4 regions of the Streptomyces sp. NPDC091289 genome follow, and region 4 is predicted to be linked to each of the others. Evidence: riboswitches for the same ligand, from Rfam matches in the RefSeq annotation. Region 4 holds a riboswitch; each other region holds the start of a gene.
The links. Region 4 has a riboswitch for cobalamin ahead of ACIQPT_RS19000 (CoA-acylating methylmalonate-semialdehyde dehydrogenase). Riboswitches for the same ligand answer to the same signal wherever they lie in the genome.
Positions count from the first base shown of each region.

Region 1: linked by a shared signal. The riboswitch ahead of ACIQPT_RS29995 (ribonucleoside-diphosphate reductase subunit alpha) and the one ahead of ACIQPT_RS19000 (CoA-acylating methylmalonate-semialdehyde dehydrogenase) in region 4 are both predicted to bind cobalamin.
Region 2: linked by a shared signal. The riboswitch ahead of ACIQPT_RS01180 (CbtB-domain containing protein) and the one ahead of ACIQPT_RS19000 (CoA-acylating methylmalonate-semialdehyde dehydrogenase) in region 4 are both predicted to bind cobalamin.
Region 3: linked by a shared signal. The riboswitch ahead of ACIQPT_RS12145 (cobalamin biosynthesis protein) and the one ahead of ACIQPT_RS19000 (CoA-acylating methylmalonate-semialdehyde dehydrogenase) in region 4 are both predicted to bind cobalamin.

Region 1 covers NZ_JBIVUT010000026.1:20,605-26,427, forward strand. Annotated here, with positions in the region: gene ACIQPT_RS29975 (carbon starvation CstA family protein) at 51-2,276, shown strand; gene ACIQPT_RS29980 (YbdD/YjiX family protein) at 2,273-2,476, shown strand; gene ACIQPT_RS29985 (hypothetical protein) at 2,619-3,299, shown strand; gene ACIQPT_RS29990 (GNAT family N-acetyltransferase) at 3,299-3,808, shown strand; cobalamin riboswitch at 3,861-3,996, shown strand; gene ACIQPT_RS29995 (ribonucleoside-diphosphate reductase subunit alpha) at 4,133-5,823, shown strand, end outside.
Region 2 covers NZ_JBIVUT010000001.1:289,216-295,038, forward strand. Annotated here, with positions in the region: gene ACIQPT_RS01170 (SDR family oxidoreductase) at 1-357, opposite strand, end outside; gene ACIQPT_RS01175 (CbtA family protein) at 598-1,353, opposite strand; gene ACIQPT_RS01180 (CbtB-domain containing protein) at 1,414-1,629, opposite strand; adenosylcobalamin (AdoCbl) riboswitch at 1,675-1,769, opposite strand; gene ACIQPT_RS01185 (histidine phosphatase family protein) at 1,896-2,486, shown strand; gene ACIQPT_RS01190 (4'-phosphopantetheinyl transferase) at 2,490-3,236, opposite strand; gene ACIQPT_RS01195 (metallophosphoesterase family protein) at 3,233-4,213, opposite strand; gene ACIQPT_RS01200 (hypothetical protein) at 4,351-5,823, opposite strand, start outside.
Region 3 covers NZ_JBIVUT010000008.1:5,940-11,762, forward strand. Annotated here, with positions in the region: gene ACIQPT_RS12135 (putative cobaltochelatase) at 1-737, opposite strand, end outside; gene ACIQPT_RS12140 (cobyric acid synthase) at 734-2,413, opposite strand; gene ACIQPT_RS12145 (cobalamin biosynthesis protein) at 2,410-3,399, opposite strand; cobalamin riboswitch at 3,537-3,671, opposite strand; gene ACIQPT_RS12150 (hypothetical protein) at 3,820-4,050, opposite strand; gene ACIQPT_RS12155 (anion permease) at 4,063-5,328, opposite strand; gene ACIQPT_RS12160 (class II aldolase/adducin family protein) at 5,606-5,823, shown strand, end outside.
Region 4 covers NZ_JBIVUT010000013.1:98,963-104,785, forward strand. Annotated here, with positions in the region: gene mmsB (3-hydroxyisobutyrate dehydrogenase) at 1-510, opposite strand, end outside; gene ACIQPT_RS18990 (enoyl-CoA hydratase/isomerase family protein) at 504-1,571, opposite strand; gene ACIQPT_RS18995 (acyl-CoA dehydrogenase family protein) at 1,568-2,722, opposite strand; gene ACIQPT_RS19000 (CoA-acylating methylmalonate-semialdehyde dehydrogenase) at 2,719-4,221, opposite strand; cobalamin riboswitch at 4,457-4,655, opposite strand; gene cobF (precorrin-6A synthase (deacetylating)) at 4,729-5,535, shown strand; gene ACIQPT_RS19010 (hypothetical protein) at 5,599-5,796, opposite strand.

The DNA.
Region 1 (5,823 bases), on a different contig from region 4:
CTAGATTTCGCGCACGTTACGACAGAGATCGCGCGAGGGGACGGATCGATATGCCGGAATCGCCCACATCAGCACCACCGGTTCCACCAGCACCGGGGCGGCGAGCGCCGACCCCGAAGTCCATAGTCGTCTGGAGCCTGGTGGCCCTGGCCGGCGCCGCCGGCTGGGCCACCCTCGCGCTCTCACGGGGTGAGGAGGTCTCCGCCGCCTGGATGCTGGCAGCCGCCCTCGGCTCGTACGCCATCGCGTACCGCTTCTACTCCCGGTTCATCGCCAACCGGGTCCTGAAGGTCGACAAGAACCGCGCGACCCCCGCCGAACGGCTGGACAACGGCGTCGACTTCCATCCCACCGACCGCCGGGTCCTGTTCGGCCACCACTTCGCCGCCATCGCGGGAGCGGGCCCGCTGGTCGGTCCCGTGCTCGCCGCGCAGATGGGCTACCTGCCGGGCACGATCTGGCTCGTCGTCGGCGTCATCTTCGCCGGCGCCGTCCAGGACATGGTGACGCTCTTCTTCTCCACCCGCCGCAACGGCCGTTCGCTCGGCCAGATGGCGCGCGACGAGATCGGCCCGGTCGGCGGGATCGCCGCCCTGGTCGCGGTCTTCATCATCATGATCATCCTGCTCGCGGTCCTCGCGCTGGTCATCGTGAACGCGCTCGCCCACTCGCCGTGGGGCGTCTTCTCCATCGGCATGACGATCCCGATCGCCCTCTTCATGGGCGTCTATCTGCGCACCCTGCGGCCCGGCAAGGTCAGCGAGGTCTCCCTCATAGGCGTCGCGCTGCTGCTCCTCGCGATCGTCTCGGGCGGCTGGGTCGCCGAATCCTCGTGGGCGGACTTCTTCACGCTGGAGCCGGGCACGCTGGTCATCTGGATGATCGTGTACGGGTTCCTCGCCTCCGTGCTCCCCGTGTGGCTGCTGCTGGCCCCGCGCGACTACCTCTCCACCTTCATGAAGGTCGGCACGATCGGGCTGCTGGCCCTGGGCGTGGTCGTCTCCCTGCCGACCCTGAAGATGCCCGCGGTCACCGACTTCGCCTCCAGCGGCTCGGGCCCGGTCTTCGCCGGCTCGATGTTCCCGTTCGTCTTCATCACCATCGCCTGCGGCGCGCTCTCCGGCTTCCACTCCCTGGTCTCCTCCGGCACCACGCCGAAGATGGTCCAGAAGGAGACGCAGATCCGGGTGATCGGCTACGGCGCCATGCTGGTCGAGTCGTTCGTGGCGATCATGGCGATGATCGCGGCCTGCATCATCGACCCGGGCCTGTACTTCGCCATCAACGCGCCGGTCGGCGTGATCGGCGACAGCGTCCAGTCCGCCTCCCAGGCCGTGGCCAACTTCGGCTTCACCATCACCCCGGACGCCCTGGCCCAGGCCGCCAAGGACGTGGAGGAGACGAGCCTCCTCTCCCGGACCGGCGGCGCGCCGACGTTCGCGCTCGGCATGTCGGAGATCTTCTCCGCGGTGATCGGTGGAACGGCCATGAAGGCGTTCTGGTACCACTTCGCCATCATGTTCGAGGCGCTCTTCATCCTCACCACCGTGGACGCCGGCACCCGGGTCGGGCGCTTCATGCTCCAGGACATGCTGGGCAACGCCTACAAGCCGTTCCGCGAGATCAGCTGGAAGCCGGGCGTCTGGTTCGCCAGCGCCGTCGTGGTCGGCGGCTGGGGCTACTTCCTCTGGGTCGGCGTGCACGACCCGCTGGGCGGCATCAACCAGCTCTTCCCGCTCTTCGGCATCGCCAACCAGCTGCTGGCGGCCGTCGCGCTGGCCGTCTGCACCACCCTGCTCGTCAAGTCCGGCCGGCTGAAGTGGGCGTGGGTCACCGCGGTCCCGCTCGCCTGGGACGTGGCGGTCACCCTCACCGCGAGCTGGCAGAAGATCTTCTCGCCGGACGTGAAGGTCGGCTTCTTCACCCAGCGCGACAAGTACCAGGCGGGCATCGACGCGGGCGAGGTGCTGCCGCCCGCCAAGAACATGGACGAGATGCAGACCGTCGTCACCAACTCCACCGTCGACGGGGTGCTGTGCGCGCTCTTCGCGCTCCTCATCATCGTGGTGCTCATCGACGCCGGGCGGGTCTGCTACAAGGCCATCCGCGACCCGGAGAGCGTGAAGCTCCACGAGGCGCCGTACGTCGAGTCCAAGCTCGTCGCCCCGGCCTCGCTCATCGCGACCAAGGAGGAGAAGGCCGAACTGATCGCCGCCGGCGTCGGCCCCGAGGGCGGCGTCCGCAAGGAGGCCGCGGGAACGGGGAGCCCGTCATGACCGTCGCGGACGTACGGCGGGTGGCGGGACGGATCCGCTGGTACGTCCGTGAGCTGACCGGCGAGTCGGCGTACGACCGCTATGTGGCGCACGCGAGGACCCACGATCCGGACGCGCCGGTGATGACCCGCCGCGCCTTCGAACGCAGCCGTACGGACGCCCGCGAGGCGGATCCGCGCGAGGGCTTCCGCTGCTGCTGAGCGCCACCGGCCGGGCCGGGGCCGCCGCACCCCTTCCCGGGGCGCGGCGGCCCCTTCTCGTGCCTCGTACGGGCTCGTCCGCCGCCCGCCGCCGTTCGATTTCCCGGTGCGCGGAGCCTCCACCGTACGAAAGGATGTGCCCATGACATCGCGCTCCCGGCGGCCCCGGCTCCGGCCCGTACTCCTGACCATGACGCTGGCGTTGGCCCTGGCGGCGGCGACGGGCTGCGGCACCGAGCGGGCGCCCGGCTCGGAGGCGGCGGGGCGGAGCGGCTCGACCGCTCCGGCGCCCGACCGGGCGGAGCTGGAGGCGCGGGCACGGGCCGCGCAGACCCTCACGGAGCATGTGTGGGTGACCGAGGTCCCGGGGTACACGCTGGCCCACCAGTCGGTCGGGGTGATCGGCGACGACGGGTTCGGCAGCGTCTACACCACGCCCGAGGGCGGGCAGATCCGGCTGTCGGTGGAGCGCCGCCCGCCCGCCGTGGCCGACTGTACGGAGAATCCCGCGCCCGAGGGCGGCCAGGAGCCCCTGGTGACCTGCGAGCGGCAGGGCGAACAGTGGTACCGCGCCACGGAGTCGGGCCACGCGTACGCCCGGGAGCAGGCGGGACTCGTGGTCACGGTGAGCGGGACGCTCCGGGACGTGGACCGGGCGACGCTGCGGTCGGCCTCGCTGCTCGCCCACCGCGCCGACGACCACGAGCTGGACCGGGTGCTGCCGCCGGCCGGGGAGGCCTCCGGGCGGCAGCCGGTCGAGCGCGGCGACCTGCCGCCGGTGGGCGACGGCGCCCCGAACAACGACGTGGGAGCGAGTGGCTGATGGATCTGACGATCAGGGTGGCGGAGCCCGGCGAGTACGCCGTGCTCGGCGAGATCATCGCCGAGGCGTATCTCGGCGACGATCTGCTGGACGGCCCGCAGGACCCGTATCTGCTCAAACTGCGGGCGGTCCAACAGCGGGCGGCCGAGGCCGAGGTGCTGGTCGCACTCGACACGGACGGGACGGTGCTCGGGGGTGTGACATATGCCGCTCCCGGCACTCCGTGGCGCGACATCGCCGGTCCGGACGAGGCCGAATTCCGGATGCTGGCCGTGGCCCGCGCGGGGCGCGGCCGGGGCGTGGGAGAGGCCCTCGTGCGGGCGTGCGTCGAGCGCGCCCGGTCCACCGAAGGCGTCCGGGGACTGGTGCTGTCGACGCAGCCGGCCATGCTCTCGGCCCATAGGATCTACCGTCGGCTCGGCTTTGTGCGGACCCCCGAACGGGACTGGGAACCGGTGCCGGGCCTGCGCCTCATGACCTTCCGGCTGGAGCTGGGGGCGGTCTCCTGAGGGGCGTATTAAATCGTCGCGACACAACATGTGGGGGCCGCAGCATCTGGCGGCCCCCACATGTATGCTCGACCTCGCTGTCGTCGCAGGGGAATCCGGTGCGAATCCGGAACTGTCCCGCAACGGTGTGATCAGTGTGCTTTTGCACACCTGAAGTCCGAAGACCTGTCGACAGCGCGTCCGGCTCGACCGAACCGGACGCCAGACGTCCGGGCCTCGCGGATAGGCCGGTGGACGCCGTCAGCTGTGCTGCCCTGCCCGGGGTTTCGCGCTGCCCGGCTTCCCCGCCTTCCGCCGGCCCCCTGCCGAGCGAGGGAAAGCCCAGTGACCATCGCGCCCGCCGATCCGGTTTCAGCCACCGAATCCGCCGAGTCCGCAGCGTCCACCACGGCCGGTAAAGCCCCGAACGACGGACCCGGGACCGCCTTGCTGCGGACCCTGACCGACCTCACCGTCGATCTGCCCGACACCGACCCCGGCCGGGTCGCGGCCGCCGCGCTGCGCGGGCGCAACGCCCGTTCCGACGAGGCCGAGCTGCGCTCGCTGGCCACCGAGGCCGCCGCGGGGCTGATCTCCGAGGACCCGGCGTACTCCCGGCTCGCCGCCCGGCTGCTGACCCGCACGATCGCGGACGAGGCCGCGGGGCAGGGCGCGACGTCCTTCTCCGCCTCGGTCGCCGTCGGACACCGCGAGGGCCTGATCGCCGACCGCACCGCCGCGTTCGTGGAGCTGCACTCCACGGCGCTGGACGAGCTCGTCGAGCGGACGCTGGCGGACGGCGCCGACGACCGCTTCGGCTACTTCGGTCTCCGTACGCTGCACAGCCGTTACCTCCTGCGCCACCCGATCACCCGCCAGGTCATCGAGACCCCGCAGCACTTCATGCTGCGCGTGGCCGCCGGCCTCGCCGAGGACGAGTCGGTGCGGGCGCTGGACGAGGTCGCCGCGCTCTACGGGCTGATGAGCCGGCTGGACTACCTCCCCTCCTCCCCCACCCTCTTCAACTCCGGCACCCGGCACCCGCAGATGTCCTCCTGCTATCTGCTGGACTCGCCGAAGGACGAGCTGGACTCGATCTACGACCGCTACCACCAGGTGGCACGCCTCTCGAAGCACGCGGGCGGTATCGGCCTCTCCTACTCCCGCATCCGCGCCCGGGGTTCGCTGATCCGGGGCACCAACGGGCACTCCAACGGCATCGTGCCGTTCCTCAAGACGCTGGACGCCTCCGTCGCGGCGGTGAACCAGGGCGGCCGGCGCAAGGGCGCGGCCGCGGTCTACCTGGAGACCTGGCACGCGGACATCGAGGAGTTCCTGGAGCTCCGCGACAACACCGGTGAGGACCAGCGGCGTACGCACAACCTGAACCTGGCGCACTGGATCCCGGACGAGTTCATGCGCCGGGTCGACGCGGACACCGACTGGTCGCTGTTCTCGCCCGCCGAGGTGCCCGAGCTGGTGGACCTGTGGGGCGACGCGTTCGACGCCGCCTACCGCGCGGCCGAGGCCAAGGGCCTGGCCCGCAGGACGATTCCGGCGCGTGAGCTGTACGGCCGGATGATGCGGACCCTCGCGCAGACCGGTCAGGGCTGGATGACGTTCAAGGACGCCTCCAACCGGACCGCGAACCAGACGGCCGAGCCGGGCCGGGTCGTGCACTCCTCGAACCTGTGCACGGAGATCCTTGAGGTCACCGACGACGGCGAGACGGCCGTCTGCAACCTGGGCTCGGTCAACCTGGGCGCGTTCGTCGCGAACGGCTCGATCGACTGGGAGCGCCTGGACGCCACCGTCCGTACCGCCGTGACCTTCCTGGACCGGGTCGTCGACATCAACTTCTACCCGACCGAGCAGGCCGGGCGCTCCAACTCCCGCTGGCGACCGGTGGGCCTGGGTGCGATGGGCCTCCAGGACGTCTTCTTCCAGCTGCGTCTGCCCTTCGACTCGCCGCAGGCCCGCGCGCTCTCCACGAAGATCTCCGAGCGGATCATGCTCGCCGCGTACGAGGCGTCCTG
Region 2 (5,823 bases), on a different contig from region 4:
GGTGCGGTGCATCCGGTCGAGCGTGTCGAGTTCGAGCTCGGCCAGCGGCGCGAGCGCCATGACGCCCGCCGCGTGCACCACCACGTCGACGCCTCCGAACGCCGCCTCTGCGGCGTCGAAGAGCGCCGCGACGGCGACCTCGTCGGCCACGTCCGCCTGATGGGCGAGGGCCTCACCGCCCGCGGCGGTGATGGCGGCGACGGCGGCCTCCGCCTCGGTCCGGTTGCCCGCGTAGTTCACGACGACCGCGAACCCGTCGGCGGCGAGCCGCTCGGCGCTCTCGCGGCCGATGCCCCGGGATCCCCCGGTGACCACGGCCACCCGGCGCGGGGCGTCGGATGCGAACTGTTCGGTCATGGTCCGTTCGGTCATGGCAGTGCTCCTGGCGACTGGGGTCGCGGCGGTCCCGTGAAACCCGATGGGATCAACGCTAACACCATGACGTTAGCAGCGCTACCCCGAAGGCGTAACGCTGCTAATGAACATTGCTACCCCTACCCCTCCTTCGCCCTGCCCGCACACGACAGAACCCGCCGGGGCGTGTCCGGCGGGTTCTGTCGTGTGCCTCACGCACGCGCGTCCGTACGCACGGCCCGTTCAGTTCACCGCACTCGCGGTGCGGGGCGTCGCCGCAGGGACGGCGGGCGTCAGGAGCCGTTCGGTGAGGTAGCCGAAGACGATGCCGAAGACGCTCCACAACGTCGCCTGGACCGCGAGCGTCGAGAGCCGGAACTCCCACAGCAGGCCGGCCGGGAAGTCCTTGCCCACCTCGTCGAAGGAGGGCAGGAAGGCGTAGGCGAGACCGATCAGCAGAACGAAGCCGGCGACGGCCGCGATGGTCGCGTTCCAGTTGCCCAGGCGAGGAGCGAGCCGCCTGCCGATGATGACGGCGGCGACGGCCAGCAGCACGCTGAGGGCGACCATCAGGAAGAACAGGGCGGTGCGCTTGCCGATGGTGTCGGGGTTGCCGACGGCAGGCGGGTTCGCCGGGTACTTCAGGAACGGCACGACGTAGACCGTGAGCAGGGCGGCACCCGCGATCAGCGCCGCCGTGGCCCGGGGGCCGAAGTTCCCGATGCGGCCCAGCGCGTAGCAGAACACGAGGGCGGCGATTCCGCCCACGGCGACGCCGAAGACCAGGACGCCGGTGGCGAGTCCGCCGGTCGCCTGCATGGTGCGGCTGACCAGTTCCTCGCCGCCTCCGTGGTCATGGCTGTGGGCCTCTTCGAGGGCGATGGCCGCGTCCACCTGGGACTCACCGAGGAAGTAGGCGACGGCGAGCGCGAGCGCACCCGCGATCAGGCCCGCGAGCATGCCGCGCACGAGCAGAGCTCTGACAGATATGGAGTTCACGATGGTTTCCTGTTTTCTCTTGCTTCCCGTGTCCGCTGATTCCCTGGTTCCTCAGGTGCCTCAGTGGCAGGGGAAGCCGAGCAGGTGACGGCCGTCGTGAACCCACTCGTGGACGCCTTCGCCCGAGATGAGCGCGGTGGCGCCCTGTTCGGCGCCGACGAAGTAGAGCAGGACGAGCATGAGAATGCCGAAGAAGACCGCCCACGGGGCAATGGCCTTCGCCGAGATCGGAGCGATCGCGGATGTCCCGGTTGCGGGAACGGCGGACTGTGCCATCGCAGTACCTCCTGTGGGAACACGCGTCCCTGTCGTGGTGCCTCGGACGAAGGTGCCGGGTCTGACTTCCCCGCACGGATGCGGGTTCACAGTGGCGCGACCGTGCCGGATTCTCACCGGACTTCCGTCACACCCTCGTCATGGTCGACGTGACCATACCGCCTGTACGCAGGTGCCGCCATGGTCCAATCTGCGGGGCCGCCGAGCACGGATCCCTTGGGACGGCAGGCCTTTGGGGCCCATGGTGAAGGAGTGAGGGCAGGGACATGACAGTACGGGTGATGTTGATCTCACCGGCGATGAACGCGGCGCTCCGGGAGGCCCGCTTCGACGGCGACGCCCCCCTGGACCGGTCCGGCCGGGAGCGTGCGCGGGCAGCGGCCGGCGCGGTGCCGGCGGCCGGGCTCGTGCTGAGCGGCCCGTCCGAGCGGTGCCGTGAGACCACCGAAGCGCTCGGTCTGACGGCCCGGGCCGAACCGGCCCCGGCCGGCTGGGACCTGGCGCGCTGGGCCGGCCGCCGCCTCGACGAGGTGGCGGCCGCCGAGCCCGAGCGGGTGGCCGCCTGGCTCGGCGACCCCTCGGCGGCTCCGCACGGCGGCGAGTCGCTGTGCGACCTGGTCGGGAGGGTCGGCCGGTGGCTGGACTCCCTCGGTGGACCGGACGCACCCGGCACCGGTTTCCTGGCGGTGGCCGAGGCCGCCGTCGTCCGGGCGGCGGTCGTCCATGGTCTGCGGCTGCCGCCGGAGGCGTTCTGGCGGCTGGACGTCGCCCCGCTGACGCTGACCGAACTCAGCGGGCGGTCGGGCCGGTGGAACGTGGGACTGGGCCGCCCCCTGACCGCTCCCCCGGCCGACTGAACGTCACGGCACCTCGCTGTCCCGCCAGTCGGGCCGGATCAGCACGGCCGTGGCGACGATGCCGTCCTCGATCCGCCACAGCCCGTGCAGCGTCGTCGGCAGCGCCGGGTCGGTGAGCAGCAGACGTGCGGCGAAGGCACCGTCGGCGGCGGCACCGCCCCGAGGACCGTCACCGCCGCCCGGAAGACTACTGCCGTCCCGGCTGTCCTGACCGTCGATCCGATGGAACGTCAGGTCGGCCTCGGCGAAGTCGAGTTCGAGGCCGGTGACCGGATACCAGGCCTTGAAGACGCTCTCCTTGGCGCTGAACAGCACCCGGTCCCAGTGGATGTCGTCCGAGCCCTCCGGCGCGGGCGGACCGATCCGCTCGCGTTCGGCGGGCAGCGTCACCAACTCCCTTACGCCGGTGGGGAGCGGGGCGTGAGGTTCCGCGTCGATGCCCAGTGACAGCACCTCCTTGGCACGGGCCAGCGCCGCCGCCCGGTACCCGGCGCAGTGGGTCAGGCTGCCGACGATTCCCTCGGGCCACAGCGGTCTTCCCCGGTGGCCGTGGAGCACGGGCACCGGCGGCAGGCCGAGTCCGGCCATGGCGCGCCGGGCGCAGGCGCGGGCCGTCGCGAAGTCGTTCCTGCGTTTGGCCACGCTCTTGGCGACCAGCGCCTCCTCCTCCGGGAAGAGGTTTCCGTCCGGGACGGTCTCCGCGCGGGTGTCCGCGCAGGACACGTCGGCGGGCAGCAGCCGCTCGATCACGAGGTGCCTCCGGGGGTACGCCGCTGTGCGGTCGGTTCGGCGCCGGTCCGGGCCGGTGGGGCGGGTTCGCCCTCGTACGGGAGGATCTGCCGCAGCAGTCCGCGCGGGTGTCCCCGCTCCCGCCACTCCCTGGGGTAGCCGATGGAGACCTCCTCGAAGCGCACCCCGTCGTACCAGGTCGTACGGGGAATGTGGAGGTGTCCGTAGACGACGGCGGTGACGTTGAAGCGGCGGTGCCAGTCGGCGGTCAGTTCGGTGCCGCACCACTGGGCGAACTCCGGGTACCACATCACCGACGTGGGCTCCCGGACGAGCGGCCAGTGCCCGGCGAGGACGAGGGGTATCCCGGGGTCGTGCTCCGCGAGCCGGCGTTCGGTGGTGGCGACCCGGGCGCGGCACCAGTCGTCCCGGGTGGGATAGGGGTCCGGGTGGAGGAGGTATTCGTCGTTGCAGACGATGCCGGACTCGTGCGCGACGGCGAGCGACTCCTCCTTCGTGTGCGTTCCCGGGGCGCGGAAGGTGTAGTCGTACAGGAGGAAGAGCGGCGCGATGGCCACCGGGCCGTCCGGGCCCGGCCAGAGCGGGAAGGGGTCTTCCGGAGTCGTCACCCCGAGGTCCCGGCACAGCGCGACGAGGTGGTCGTAGCGGGCCTGGCCCCGCAGTTGGACCGGGTCCTTGTTCACGGTCCACAGCTCGTGGTTGCCGGGGGTCCAGATCACGTGGGCGAAGCGTTCCGCGAGCAGTGCGAGCGCCCACCGGATGTCCTCGGGCTGCTCCGCCACGTCGCCCGCGACGATCAGCCAGTCCGCGTCGGACGCCGGGTGCAGGGACTCCACGAGGGGCCGGTTGTCGGTCACCGCCGCGTGCAGGTCGCTCACGGCCAGCAGACGGCCCGCGCCCTGCTGTCGGTGCCCGTCGCCGGGGGCGGGAACGGCGGCGGGAGCACCGTGCGGTGCGGGGTCGCTCGGAGGGGTCATGGGCGCTGATTCCCGATCTGTCGGCAGTGGTCCGGCTCCGTCCGCACGGTGGGAGCCGCTGGGAACGTAGCCTCTCACGCTCGGCTCGCGGTTCCTCAGGGGTTTCGGACGGTGGGCACGTCGGCCGGTACCTGCCATCAGCGGGCGTCCGCCCGGCGGGAGTTGAGTTCGTTGACCGCGCCGAGCGCGTCGCCGACCGTCGTGTAGTCGACGGCGATGAAGGTGACCGGGCTGCCGCGCTCCGCCTCGCAGGCCCGGGTCCTCTCCAGGACCCAGTCGCGGGCGTTGACGCGGCCGGCGTCCAGGCGGCTGCCGCCCGCGTTCGTGATGAAGTGGTTGAGGAGGAAGAGCCGCTTCCCGGTGCCGCCCCGGTGCGGCCCGCAGGTCATCTCGGAGGGGCTCCGGAAGGCGAACGGGGTCTCCATCCCGTACCGGTAGAAGTTGCGGTACCAGGGCGCGGGGCCGTCGGCCTTCTCGGCGAACACCACGAGCCGTCGGCCGCTGTCGATCATCTCCTCCAGGGTGGGCCACGGGGCGTCCGGGTCCGCCGAGGGGGTGTGCAGGAGGTCGTCCAGGCCGGCGGCGCGGAACGCCTCCTCGGTGTCCTCGGGGCTGATGTCGTCCTGGACGATGAGCGTGACGATCTCGGTGGGGTGGGCGCGCAGCCAGTCGCCGATGTCCTCCAGGGCCGGGACCAGTTCGATGGCCCCGGCGCGGCAGACTCCGTGGCAGAGCCACAGGCCCTCGCGCGGCGGGTTGACCTTGTCGATGGCGCCGGAGATCAGGCGGCGCTGCTCGGGGGTGAACTCGGGGGAGTCGAGGCGCTCGGCGATGTCCTGCGGACTTTCCCAGCGGTACGTGTCGAGCTGGAGGGCCCGGACGCCCGTGTTGAGCTGGGTGGTGATGTCGGGGTCCTGGAGGGGGCCGATGAACCGGTCGGCGGTGGTGGACATGGCGTTGTGCGAGGTGAGGTAGGCGGCTTCGTCGTAGCGCAGTTCGCACAGGCGGCTGCTGCCCAGGCACTGGCGGGGTGCGGACGGGCCGAACACGGGCGGCACGAGCAGGACGCCGGCCAGTGCGGCGCAGGCCACGCCCGCCGCCGTCGTCCGTACCGCCGTCGGGGTCGGGGTCGGCATCCGGCCCGGGCGCACCAGCAGCGCCCAGCCGACGCCCGTGAGGAGTACGCCGCCGAGGAGAGCCGTGAGGGCGGCGCTCAGCCCGGTGGCCACCGCCTGGTCCACGGCGTTGCGCTGGAGGTCGTCGACGAGCGCGGTGACGCTCGGGGCCCAGGAGGACGGGATGGCGAGCAGACGTCCCCCGGTGATCAGCCGGGCCAGGAGCACGGCGGCGGCGGTCAGCACTCCCGCGCAGGCCAGTGCCTGCCCCAGCCGCATCAGCCGGCGGGCCGGGGCGGCGGGGCCGGTGAACCAGAGCGTCACGAGAGCGGCCAGGGCCAGGGTGACGGCGAGGACCTGGAGCAGGGTCAGCAGCCGGACGTAGTCGCGGGCCTCTTCCAGGGCGGTGAGGTCGTTCCCGGCGGCGGTCAGGGTGTCGGTCAGATCCCACGTACCGTCCTGGAGGGTGGTACGGAGGCCGGCCACCGCGCTCCG
Region 3 (5,823 bases), on a different contig from region 4:
CGCGCGGCGGCGATGCGCTCCCGCAGGGCGCTCTCCTCCTCGGCCCAACGCCCGGCGAACCCCTCGGGGTCGTCGTCGTACGCGAGCCGGCGCCGCACGACCTCCACCCGCTCGTCGGTGTCCCGGGACGCGGCCACCTCGACGGTCAGCCCGAACCGGTCCAGCAACTGCGGCCGCAGCTCGCCCTCTTCCGGGTTCATCGTCCCGACCAGCAGGAACCGCGCCGCATGCCGTACGGAGACGCCCTCGCGCTCGACGTACGAGGCGCCCATGGCCGCCGCGTCCAGCAGCAGGTCCACCAGGTGGTCGTGGAGGAGGTTGACCTCGTCGACGTACAGGATCCCGCGGTGCGCGTCGGCCAGCAGCCCCGGCTCGAACGCCTTCACGCCCTCCGAGAGCGCCCGCTCGATGTCCAGCGCCCCCACGAGCCGGTCCTCGGACGCGCCGACGGGCAGCTCCACGGTCCGCGCGGCCCGCGACACACCGGCCGCCTCCGCGTGCGGCCCATCGGGACACGCCGGATCGGGGGAGCCCGGATCACAGGAGAACCGGCACCCCGGCACGACGGAGACCTCGGGCATGAGGGCGGCCAGCGCGCGGACGGCGGTGGACTTGGCGGTCCCCTTCTCGCCCCGCACGAGCACCCCGCCGACGGCCGGACTGACCGCGTTCAGCAACAGCCCGAGCCGCAGATCGTCCTGCCCGACGATCGCGGTGAAGGGATACGGCGTACTCACAAGGCCTCCTGGTCGACATGCTGTTCAACGTCCTGCCCGAGCCCGGCGGACCCGGCCACATCAGGCCCCTGGCTCTTTGACTCAGCGGACCCGGCAAAATCAAGCCCCTCCGGCGATTGAGGAGCGGGGTCCGGGGCAGCGCCCCGGCTCTCCGGCCCACCCGCACCCAACGGCGGCGCCCCCGGCGGCACAAACGGCAACCCCGCAGGCGCACCCCCCTCGATCAACCGCCACAACGCATCCGTATCCGCATGCTCCTCCACCAGATCCCCCAGCCGATCCAGCTGCTCCTCCCGCAACACCCCGAAACTCGTGTCCGGCGCGGGAACGAACCGCCGCCCCGCGGCCCGGGCCACCTCCACCAGGAACCGCCGCCGGAACGCATCGCTCTCCAGCGACCCGTGCCAGTGCGTCCCCCACACCGCCCCCACCCGGCACCCGTCCAGGAACGGTTCCCCGCCCCGCACATCGGCCACCCCGTGGTGGATCTCGTACCCCTCCACCGGCTCGCCCAGCGCCGAACCGACCGGCCGCGCCAGCGTCTTGGCCCGGTCGAAGCGAATCCGCACCGGCAGCAGCCCCAGCCCGTCGACCAGACCCGCCCGCGACTCCACCTCGTCCTCGATCCGCTCGCCGAGCACCTGGAACCCGCCGCAGATGCCGAGCACCGGCCGGCCCTCCGCCGCCCGCCGTACCAGCGCGTCCGCGAGGCCCCGTTCGCGCAGCCAGGCCAGCGCCTTCACCGTGCCGCGCGTCCCGGGCACGATCACCAGGTCCGCGTCGGCCAGCTCGTCGGCCCGGTCCACGAATCGCACGACGACGCCCGGTTCGGCGGCCAGCGCGTCCACATCCGTGAAGTTGGACATCAACGGCACCGCGCAGACCGCGACCCGCAGCACGTCCTCCCCGTGGGGCGGCGCCACGACCGACTCCCGTACCGCGCCCCGCATCGACACCCGCAGGCCGTCCTCCTCGTCGATGCCGAGCCCGTGGGTGAACGGCAGCACTCCGTACGTCCGCCGCCCGGTCAGCCCGTACAGCATGTCCAGGCCCGGCTCCAGCAGCGAGACGTCGCCCCGGAACTTGTTCACCAGATAGCCCGCGACCAGCGCCTGGTCCTCCGCGCTCAGCAGCGCCGTCGTGCCGAAGAACGAGGCGAAGACCCCGCCCCGGTCGATGTCCCCGACCACCAGCACAGGGAATTTCGCGGCCCGCGCGATCCCCATGTTCACGATGTCGGTGCGCCGCAGGTTGATCTCGGCGGGCGACCCGGCCCCCTCGCAGATCACCGCGTCATAGCTCGCCCGCAGCTGCTCCAGGCAGTCCGTGACCGTCCCGAGCAACGCCTCCTGCCGCCCGCCGTGGTAGCCCCGGGCGCTCATCTCGCCCACCGGCTTGCCCATCAGGACGACCTGGCTGGACCGGTCGCTGCCGGGCTTCAGCAGGACCGGGTTCATCAGGGCCGTCGGCTCCACCCGGGCGGCCTGCGCCTGCATCGCCTGGGCGCGCCCGATCTCCGCGCCCTCCCGGGTCACGAAGGAGTTCAGGGACATGTTCTGCGCCTTGAACGGCGCGACCTTCACGCCCCGGCGCACCAGCCACCGGCAGATGCCCGCCGTGACGACGCTCTTGCCCGCGTCCGATGTGGTTCCCGCGACCAGCAGTCCACCGCTCATGCCCGTCCCCGCTTCTGCCCTGTCTGTCCTGCTGACGACCGTCCCGCGAGCACGTGCCCCGCGACCAGCCGCCCCGCCACGCACACCCCAAGGGCCAGCGTGCTCACCCGGCGCGACAGCCGTACCGCGCGTTCGATGTCCGCGCCCCGCACCTCCCGCCCGGACTCGCCGTTCAGGACCGGCCGGTGTTCGACGCGCCCCGCGTACGCCAGCGTCCCGCCCAGCCGTACGCCGAGCGCCCCCGCGAACGCGGCCTCCACCGGCCCGGCGTTCGGGCTCGGGTGGCGTCCCGCGTCGGCCTTCCAGGCGCGTACGGCGTCCGACGGCCGCCCGCCGCCCGCGACGGCCAGCGCGGCCGTCAGCCGGGCCCCGGGCCACCCCGCGAGGTCGTCCAGGCGGGCCGAGGCCCAGCCGTAACGGCGGTGGCGGGGCGACTTGTGACCGACCATCGCGTCGAGCGTGTTCACGGCCCGGAACCCGACGAGCCCCGGCACCCCGCCGATCGCCCCCCACACGAGCGCGCCGACGACGGCGTCCGAGGTGTTCTCCGCGACCGACTCCACCACGGCGCGGGCGATCTGCGGCCCGTCCAGGGAGTGCGGATCGCGCCCGCACAGATGCGGCAGCCGCTCCCGGGCCACCTCCAGGTCCCCGGCGGCCAGCGCGCCGCCGATGGCACGGGCCTCCCGGCCCAGCGACGTACCCCCGACGACGGACCAGGCGGTGGCGGCGGTCAGCGCGACGGCGAGCGCGGGGCGGTCCCGTACGGCGCGGGCGGCCAGCGCGGCCGCCCCCACGGCGCCGCCGGCGCAGACGAGGGTGTGCAGCGCGCCCCGGCCCCGGTCGTCACGCCACAGCAGGGACTCCACCCGCGCGGCGGCGCGGCCGAAACCGGCGACGGGGTGGCCGCGCCGGGGGTCACCGAGCAGGGCGTCGGCGATCAGCCCGGCCGTGGCGCCGTACGCGAAGACGCGGTCGGCACGCACGGCTCAGGCCGCCGTGGGCAGAGGCGTTCCGGCACGAAGAGGTACGGGACGAGGCACAGGATGCGGCGCACGGCGGCCGGGCATGGCTTATGTCCTCACTCAGGGTCCGCGCCCTGGTTCGACGTGACCGGCGACAAGAGTCTCCTGGCTTCCCGGATCCGCAGTTCCCCCGGCCTTCCAGCCCTCGTTGAGAGGGCCGTGACATCCGGTGTGGGGGAGTGCTCCCCGGTGACAGTGGCGGGACCGCGCCGGATTCTCACCGGCTTCCTCTTCTGTCGCCGTAAATGGCTCCGGCAGTCCACCACGCTGCGAGAACGGCAGTCAACTTGCTGTTGACCTGCGGAGCTCCAGTGTGCGCAGACGCACATCGGGCCGGACACACGAGGTGTGTCCGGCCCGAGGAAGTGCGGTGGAACGGGGTCAGGCGACGATCAGATAGATCCCGTACGAGACCGCCGCCACGCACAGCGCGAAGCAGGCGTACGCGCCGGTGCGCGCCAGCGCGACCGATCCGCCGGCGGCGCTGCTTCCGGCCGTGGCCGACTGCTTGGAGAGGGCGACGATGCCCAGGGTGAAGAGGCCGACCAGCGCGACGGTGACCACAAGGCTGACACCGAAGACGGAGGCGAGAGCTGCCCAGTCGATTTTCATGCGGATCTGTCCTTACACCGTGGCCGGCGGCCGGGCCGGGTCGTCGGGCGCCGTGGCCGGGGCCGGGATGGTGGTCATGAGGTCGGAGGTCGGGCCGCCGACGGGCGGCGGCTGGACCGCGGCGATGGCGGTGGTGACGACGCCCTGGGGCTCGTCGTCGCCGGTGGCCGTGTCGTTGACGTTGGTGTGGTCGACCGGCTGGCGGCGCGAGGCCAGCCAGATCGCGAAGGAGCCGCCGACGAGCAGGATCGCGGTGACGGTGATGCCCCAGGTGCCCTGCTTGGTCAGGAACTCGGCGCCCGCGCCGACCAGACCCGCGGCCGGCAGCGTCAGACCCCAGGCGATGAACATCCGGGTGGCGGTGGACCAGCGGACCACGCCGCCCTTGCGGCCGAGGCCCGCGCCCATCACGGCCCCGGAGCAGGACTGCGTGGTGGAGAGCGAGAAGCCGAGGTGCGAGGAGGCCAGGATGACGGTCGCCGCACTGGTCTGGGCGGCGAAGCCCTGCGGCGGCTTGAGCTCGGTCAGGCCGCTGCCCATGGTGCGGATGATGCGCCAGCCGCCGAGGTAGGTGCCGAGCGCGATGGCCACACCGGCGGAGACGATGACCCACAGCGGCGGGTTGGAGCCGGGGGCGAGGACGCCGCCGGTGACCAGGGCCAGGGTGATGATGCCCATCGTCTTCTGGGCGTCGTTGGTGCCGTGGGCGAGCGAGACGAGACCGGCGGAGGCGATCTGTCCGGCCCGGTAGCCCTTGGCCGTCGACTTCAGCTGGTTCGGGTCGGTGACGTTCCGGTTGATCCGGTACGTCAGCCGCGTGGCCAGCATCGCGGCGAGGCCGGCCACCAGCGGGGCGGCGATCGCCGGGAGCAGCACCTTGGTGACGACGGTGCCGCCGTTGATCGAGGACCAGCCGGCCGACATGACCGCGGCGCCGATCAGACCGCCGAACAGGGCGTGGGAGGAGCTGGAGGGCAGGCCGACCAGCCAGGTCAGGAGATTCCACAGGATGGCGCCGACGAGCGCCGCGAAGATGACCTCGGTTCTGAGGCCGTCCTCGTTGACAATCCCGCCGGAGATCGTCTTGGCGACCTCCACCGACAGGAACGCGCCGATCAGGTTGAGAACGGCGGACATCGCCACCGCTGTCTTGGGCTTCAGGGCGCCGGTCGAGATGGTGGTAGCCATCGCGTTGGCGGTGTCGTGGAAACCGTTCGTGAAATCGAACACGAGAGCTGTCACGACCACAATCGCAAGCAGCAGCGTGATGTGTTCCATTTACCCAGGCAATCGTTCGACGTCAGTGGCTCGTGGACCGTAGGCAACCTGAGTGAACGGAAGATGAACTGGGCAGGGCGCTGTGGTGACCCCAAGCGGAGTGGGTCGCTTCCGCTTGTGTGCGGGAGTGGTTGCGGGATGCCCGTGGGGCGCGGCGTGGACTGCCCTTTGCCGCCCGTTGGCGAACATTTTGAGCGGTCGTTCGGAGCCCGGAAGAGATCCCCGTCACTCCCCATGTGACGTTCCGGTTGCGCGCGTTCGCGCCTACGCTCGCCCCATGAGCGAGCAGCACCCGGAATCTGTCCGAGAGACCTGGCGGAACGTCGTCGCGACGGCCCGCCGCAGCGCGGCGGACGGCCTGGTCGTCGGCACCTCGGGCAATGTGTCGGCCCGCGTCGGCGACCTGGTCCTGGTGACGCCCAGCGGGGTGCCCTACGACCGGCTCGGACCCCAGGACGCGGTCGGCGTCGACCTGGAAGGACGCCAGGTCCTCGG
Region 4 (5,823 bases):
CTGCCCGGCGCCCGCCGCACCGCAGTGCACCGCCTTCCTGCCCATCACGGACAACAGCGGCTCGGCCGCCGCGAACGCGGCCTCCTCGCCCCCGGCCATGAACGTGAGCGTGCCCGCCTCGGCCCCCACGACCCCGCCGGAGACCGGGGCGTCCAGCGAGCGGTGACCCGCAGCCGAGGCCGCCGCGTGGGCGGCCCGGGAGTCGGCCACGTCGATGGTCGAGCAGTCGACGAACAGGGTGCCGGGGCGGGCGGCGGCGAGCAGGCCCTCCGGCCCGTACAGGGAGAGGACATGGCGTCCGGCGGGCAGCATGGTGATCACCACGTCCGCGACGGCCGCCGCCTCGGCGGCGGACCGGGCCGCCTCGACCCCGCCCTCCACGGCGGCCGCCAGGCAGGACTCGACGAGGTCGTGGCCGAGCACCCGGTGCCCGGCCCGGACCAGGTTGGCAGCCATCGGGCCGCCCATGTGGCCGAGGCCGATGAATGCGACGGTCGTGGCGGTCACCAGGGCACCTCCTGCGGTGAGTCGGATGCGGCGAGGGACAGTTCCTCGCCGCCGGTCGGTGCGAAGTACCGGGCCACGTCCGCGTCCGTGACCTCCACGAGCGTGCCGGGCGACCAGCGCGGTGTCCGGTCCTTGTCGATCACCTGGGCCCGAATGCCCTCCACCAGGTCGGGGGAGGTCAGGGCCGCGTACGAGACCCGGTACTCCTGCTCCAGCACCCGTTCCAGCGGCCCGAGTTCGCGGGCCCGGCGCAGCGCGGCCAGCGTGACCTTCAGCGCGGTGGGCGAGCGGTCGAGGATCGTGGCGGCCGCCTCTCCGGCCGCCGGGGCGTCGGAGGCGAGCAGCCGTTCCACGATCTCCTCGACCGTGTCGGCGGCGTAACAGTGGTCGATCCAGGCGCGGTTGGCGTCCAGCGCGCCGAGGGGGGCGTCCCGGACGTGGCGGTGAAGTACCGGGGCCGGAGCCTCGGTCCGCAGGTCGGCGAGGAACGCGGGCAGGTTCGCCTGCGGCACGAAGTGGTCCGCGAGCCCGCACAGCAGGGCGTCCCCGGCCCCCACCACCGCGCCGGTCAGGGCGAGATGGGTGCCCAGCTCGCCGGGGGCCAGCGCCAGCAGATAGGTGCCGCCGACATCCGGCACGAAGCCGATCCCGGTCTCCGGCATGGCCACCTTGGACCGCTCGGTGACGATCCGGACGCTGCCGTGCGCCGACACCCCGACCCCGCCGCCCATCACGATGCCGTCCATGACCGCGACGTACGGCTTCGGGTAGCGGGCGATGCGGGCGTTGAGCCGGTACTCGTCGCGCCAGAACGCGGCCGAGGCCGTGCCGCCCGCGCGGGCGTCCTCGTAGATGGACCGGATGTCGCCGCCGGCGCACAGGCCGCGTTCCCCGGCCCCGGTGATGACGACGGCGCCCACCTCGGGGTCGTGCTCCCACCGGTCCAGGGCCGCCGCGATCGTCTCCACCATCGTGTGGGTGAGGGCGTTGAGCGCCTTGGGGCGGTTCAGGGTCAGCACCCCCGTACGCCCTTCGATGTGTACCCGTACGAGCTCCTCGGTCATCGCAGGGCTCCCGTCAGACTCCGGGCCACCATGACGCGCATGATCTCGTTGGTCCCTTCCAGGATCTGGTGGACCCGCAGGTCCCGGACGATCTTCTCGATGCCGTACTCGGCCAGATAGCCGTAGCCGCCGTGCAGTTGGAGCGCCCGGTCGGCCACCGAGTAGCCGGTGTCGGTCGCGAAGTGCTTGGCCATCGCGCACAGTTGCGGTGCGCCCGCGACGTTCCGGTCGAGCGCTTCGGCGGCCTGCCGCACCAGGGCGCGGGCCGCGGCCAGTTCGGTCGCCATGTCGGCCAGCCGGAACTGCAGCGCCTGCGCGTCCAGCAGCCGGCCGCCGAACGCCTCCCGGTCCGCGAGATGGGCCAGGCTGCGGTCCAGCGCGCTCTGTGCACCGCCCAACGAGCAGGCGGCGATGCCCAGTCGGCCACCGTTCAGGCCGTTCATCGCGATCCGGAAGCCGCCGCCCTCCTCGCCGAGCAGCCGGTCGGCCGGGATCCGCACCTCGTCCAGCAGGACCTGCCGGGTGGGCTGGGCGTTCCACCCCATCTTCTTCTCGTTGGGCCCGAACGACAGCCCCGCATCGTCCCGTTCGACGAGGAACGCGGAGATCCCCCGGGGCCCGTCGTCGCCGGTGCGGGCCAGCACGATGTAGAGGTGCGAGGCGCCCGCCCCGGAGATGAACTGTTTCGTCCCCGTCAGCACGTAGTGGTCGCCGTCGCGGACCGCGCGGGTGCGCAGCGCGGCGGCGTCGGAGCCGGCGCCCGGTTCGGTCAGGCAGTAGCTGCCGAGCTGCTCCATGGTGCAGAGCTCCGGCAGATAGCGGCCCCGCTGGTCCGCGGTGCCGTACCGGTCGACCATCCAGCCGACCATGTTGTGGATGGAGAGATAGCCCGCGATGGACGGGCAGCCGGTGGCCAGGGCTTCGAAGACGAGGACCCCGTCGGAGCGGGAGAGCCCGGAGCCGCCGATGTCATCGCGTACGTAGACGCCGCCGAGGCCGAGCCCCGCCGCCTTGCGTAGGACGTCGACCGGGAAGTGCTTGTCCTGGTCCCAGGCCACGGCGTGCGGGGCCAGGTGTTCCTGGGCGAAGTCCAGGGTCGTCTCGACGACCGCGAGCTGGTCGTCGGTGAGGAGCGTGGTCACGGCACTCATCCCATGGTCGGAATCGTGAAGCTCGCGCCGTCCCGGATACCCGAGGCGGGCCAGCGCGAAGTGACGGTCTTCGTACGGGTGTAGAAGCGGATGGCGTCCGGCCCGTGCTGGTTCAGGTCGCCGAAGCCGGACCGCTTCCAGCCGCCGAACGTGTGGTACGCCACCGGCACCGGGATCGGCACGTTGACGCCGACCATGCCGGTGTCGACGCGGCGGGTGAAGTCGCGTGCGGTGTCGCCGTCGCGGGTGAAGAGCGCGACGCCGTTGCCGTACGGGTGCTCCGAGGGCAGTCGCAGCGCTTCTTCGTAGTCGGCCGCGCGGACCACGCACACCACCGGGCCGAAGATCTCCTCCTGGTAGATCCGCATGTCCGGGGTGACCCGGTCGAAGAGCGAGGCACCGGCGAAGAAGCCGTCCTCGTGCCCCTCCAGGGTGAAGTCGCGTCCGTCGACGACCAGTTCGGCGCCCTCCTCGACGCCGAGGTCGACATAGCCGCGGACCCGGTCCACCGCGTCGCGGCCCACCAGCGGCCCGAAGTCGGCGTCCGGGTCGTCCGAGCGGCCGATCCGCAGCTCGGCGATCCGCTCGGTGAGCCGGGCGACCAGCGCGTCGGCGGTGGCCTCGCCCACGGGCACCGCCACCGAGATCGCCATGCACCGCTCGCCCGCCGAGCCGTAACCGGCGCCGATCAGCGCGTCCACCGCCTGGTCCAGGTCCGCGTCCGGCATCACGATCATGTGGTTCTTCGCCCCGCCGAAGCACTGCGCGCGCTTGCCGTGGGCGGCGGCCGTGGCGTAGATGTGCGCGGCGATCGGCGTGGAGCCGACGAAGCCGAGCGCCTTGACGCGCGGGTCCTCCAGCAGGGTGTCCACCGTCTCCTTGCCGCCGTTGACGACATTGAGCACCCCGGGCGGCAGACCCGCCTCCAGGAACAGTTCGGCCAGCCGCAGCGGCACCGACGGGTCCCGCTCGGAGGGCTTCAGGATGAAGGCGTTCCCGCAGGCCAGAGCGGGTGCGGCCTTCCACAGCGGAATCATCGCCGGGAAGTTGAACGGGGTGATGCCCGCGACGACGCCGAGCGGCCGGCGCAACGAGTGGACATCGATCCCGGACCCCGCGTTGTCGCTGAACTCGCCCTTCAGCAGATGCGGGACACCGGCGGCGAACTCCACCACGTCCAGTCCGCGCGCGAGGTCGCCGTGCGCGTCGGCCACGGTCTTGCCGTGCTCGGAGGAGAGCAGCCGGGCCAGCGCGTCCTTCTCCTTCTCGACGAGCTGGAGGAAGCGCAGCAGCACCCGGGCGCGGCGCTGCGGATTCCACTCGCCCCACTCGCGCTGCGCCTCGGCGGCATCCGCGATGGCGGCCTCGGTCTCGGAGCGGTCGGCGAGCGGCACGCGCGCCTGGACCCGGCCGGTGTTGGGGTCGTACACATCGCCGTACGTGCCCGAGGTGCCGGGCGTGTGCTTGCCGCCGATGAAATGGGTGAGTTCGCGGACCATGGAAGCCTGCTCTCGTCGGTGAGATCGTCAGGTGAGATCCGGGGATGGCGCGCGGCGGCCACCGGCGCACGGCACACCGGTTCGGTTCGGTGCGCGCGGACGTGGAGGGGCCTGCCGTCGCGGGACGCGAAGGGCGGTGGGGCCAGTCAGGGGGCGGGGGGAACCGCTCGCCGGGAGAGGCCCACGGGGCCGTGCATGCGGACCGGTGCCATGCGTGTCTGCTCCATCCTCGTGGAAACACGGAACATCCCGCGGCCGGTATCCTGACTCCCGGATCGACGCCCGTCCTCATGCCTTCCCAACGGCTGCTTCACCGTCAGTGGCGTGTCCTGCGAGGACGAACTCCCCGGTCACAGTGGCGGGACCGCGCCGGAATCGCACCGGCTTCCCTGACACCACGGGCCTTGAGGGCAACCGCATCTGCACCGGTCACCCCGCTGCTCACGAACATATAGTTGGACGTCCTAGTAAGTCCACCCCGCCTCGCTCCTGGCATGATCGGCCGACATGAGCGACGCACCCCGCCACATCCTCGTCATCGGCATGGGCGCCGGCGACCCCGACCACCTGACCCTCGCCGCGGTGAAGGCCATGCGCAGGGCCGACGTCTTCTTCGTGCTCGGCAAGGGCAGGGAGAAGGAGTCCCTGACCCGGCTGCGGCGGGAGATCCTCGACGAACACCTCACCGGCCCCTACCGCGTCGTCGAGGCCGAGGACCCGTGGCGGGACCGCACCCAGCAGGACGGCGGGCGCTACGCCTCGGCCGTGCACGACTGGCGCCACCGCCGCGCCGACATCTGCGAACGCCTGATCATCGAGGAGCTCGCGCCGGGACAGTGCGGCGCCTTCCTGGTCTGGGGCGACCCGTCGCTTTACGACAGCACCCTCGCGATCCTCGACGACATCCGGGGCCGTGGCACGGTGGAATTCGGCCATGAGGTGATCCCCGGCATCAGCAGCGTCTCCGCCCTCGCCGCCCGCCACCGCGTCACCCTGAACGGGGTCGGCCGCCCCATCCACATCACCCCCGGCAGGCGTCTGGCCCAGGGCTTTCCCGGGAACGACGTCGACATCGTCGTGATGCTCGACGGCCACGAGAGCTTCACCCATCTGACGGGCAGGGGCCTGTGGATCCACTGGGGCGCGTACATCGGCACCCCCGACGAGATCCTGGTCTCCGGCCCGCTCGACGAGGTCGCCGGCCGGATCAGCCGGCTGCGCGCGGAGGCCCGCGAACGGCACGGCTGGATCATGGACACCTATCTGCTGCGCCCGGCACCGGAGAGCATGGACGGCGACGGCGCGGAGGGCTGACGGGCCCACGTCGAGGCGCGGGCGGCGGCGGCCTCCGCACCTCGTCGTCGGACCGGCGGGGTGTCAGCGCCGGGTCTCGTGCGCCCGGATCGCGCCGAGCCCGTGCCCCAGGCTCGGGCACTCGGCGGACAGGTCGTCGCCCCGCACCAGGTAGTCGTGCACCCGGCCGTCCGCCGGCCGTTCGATCGCGCGATACAGCGTGCCGTTCACGGTGATCGTCCAGTCGTCGCCGTCCTGGGCCCACCCGACTGTCTTCTTCATAGGGCGTTTTCCTTTCCTCGGTCGGCA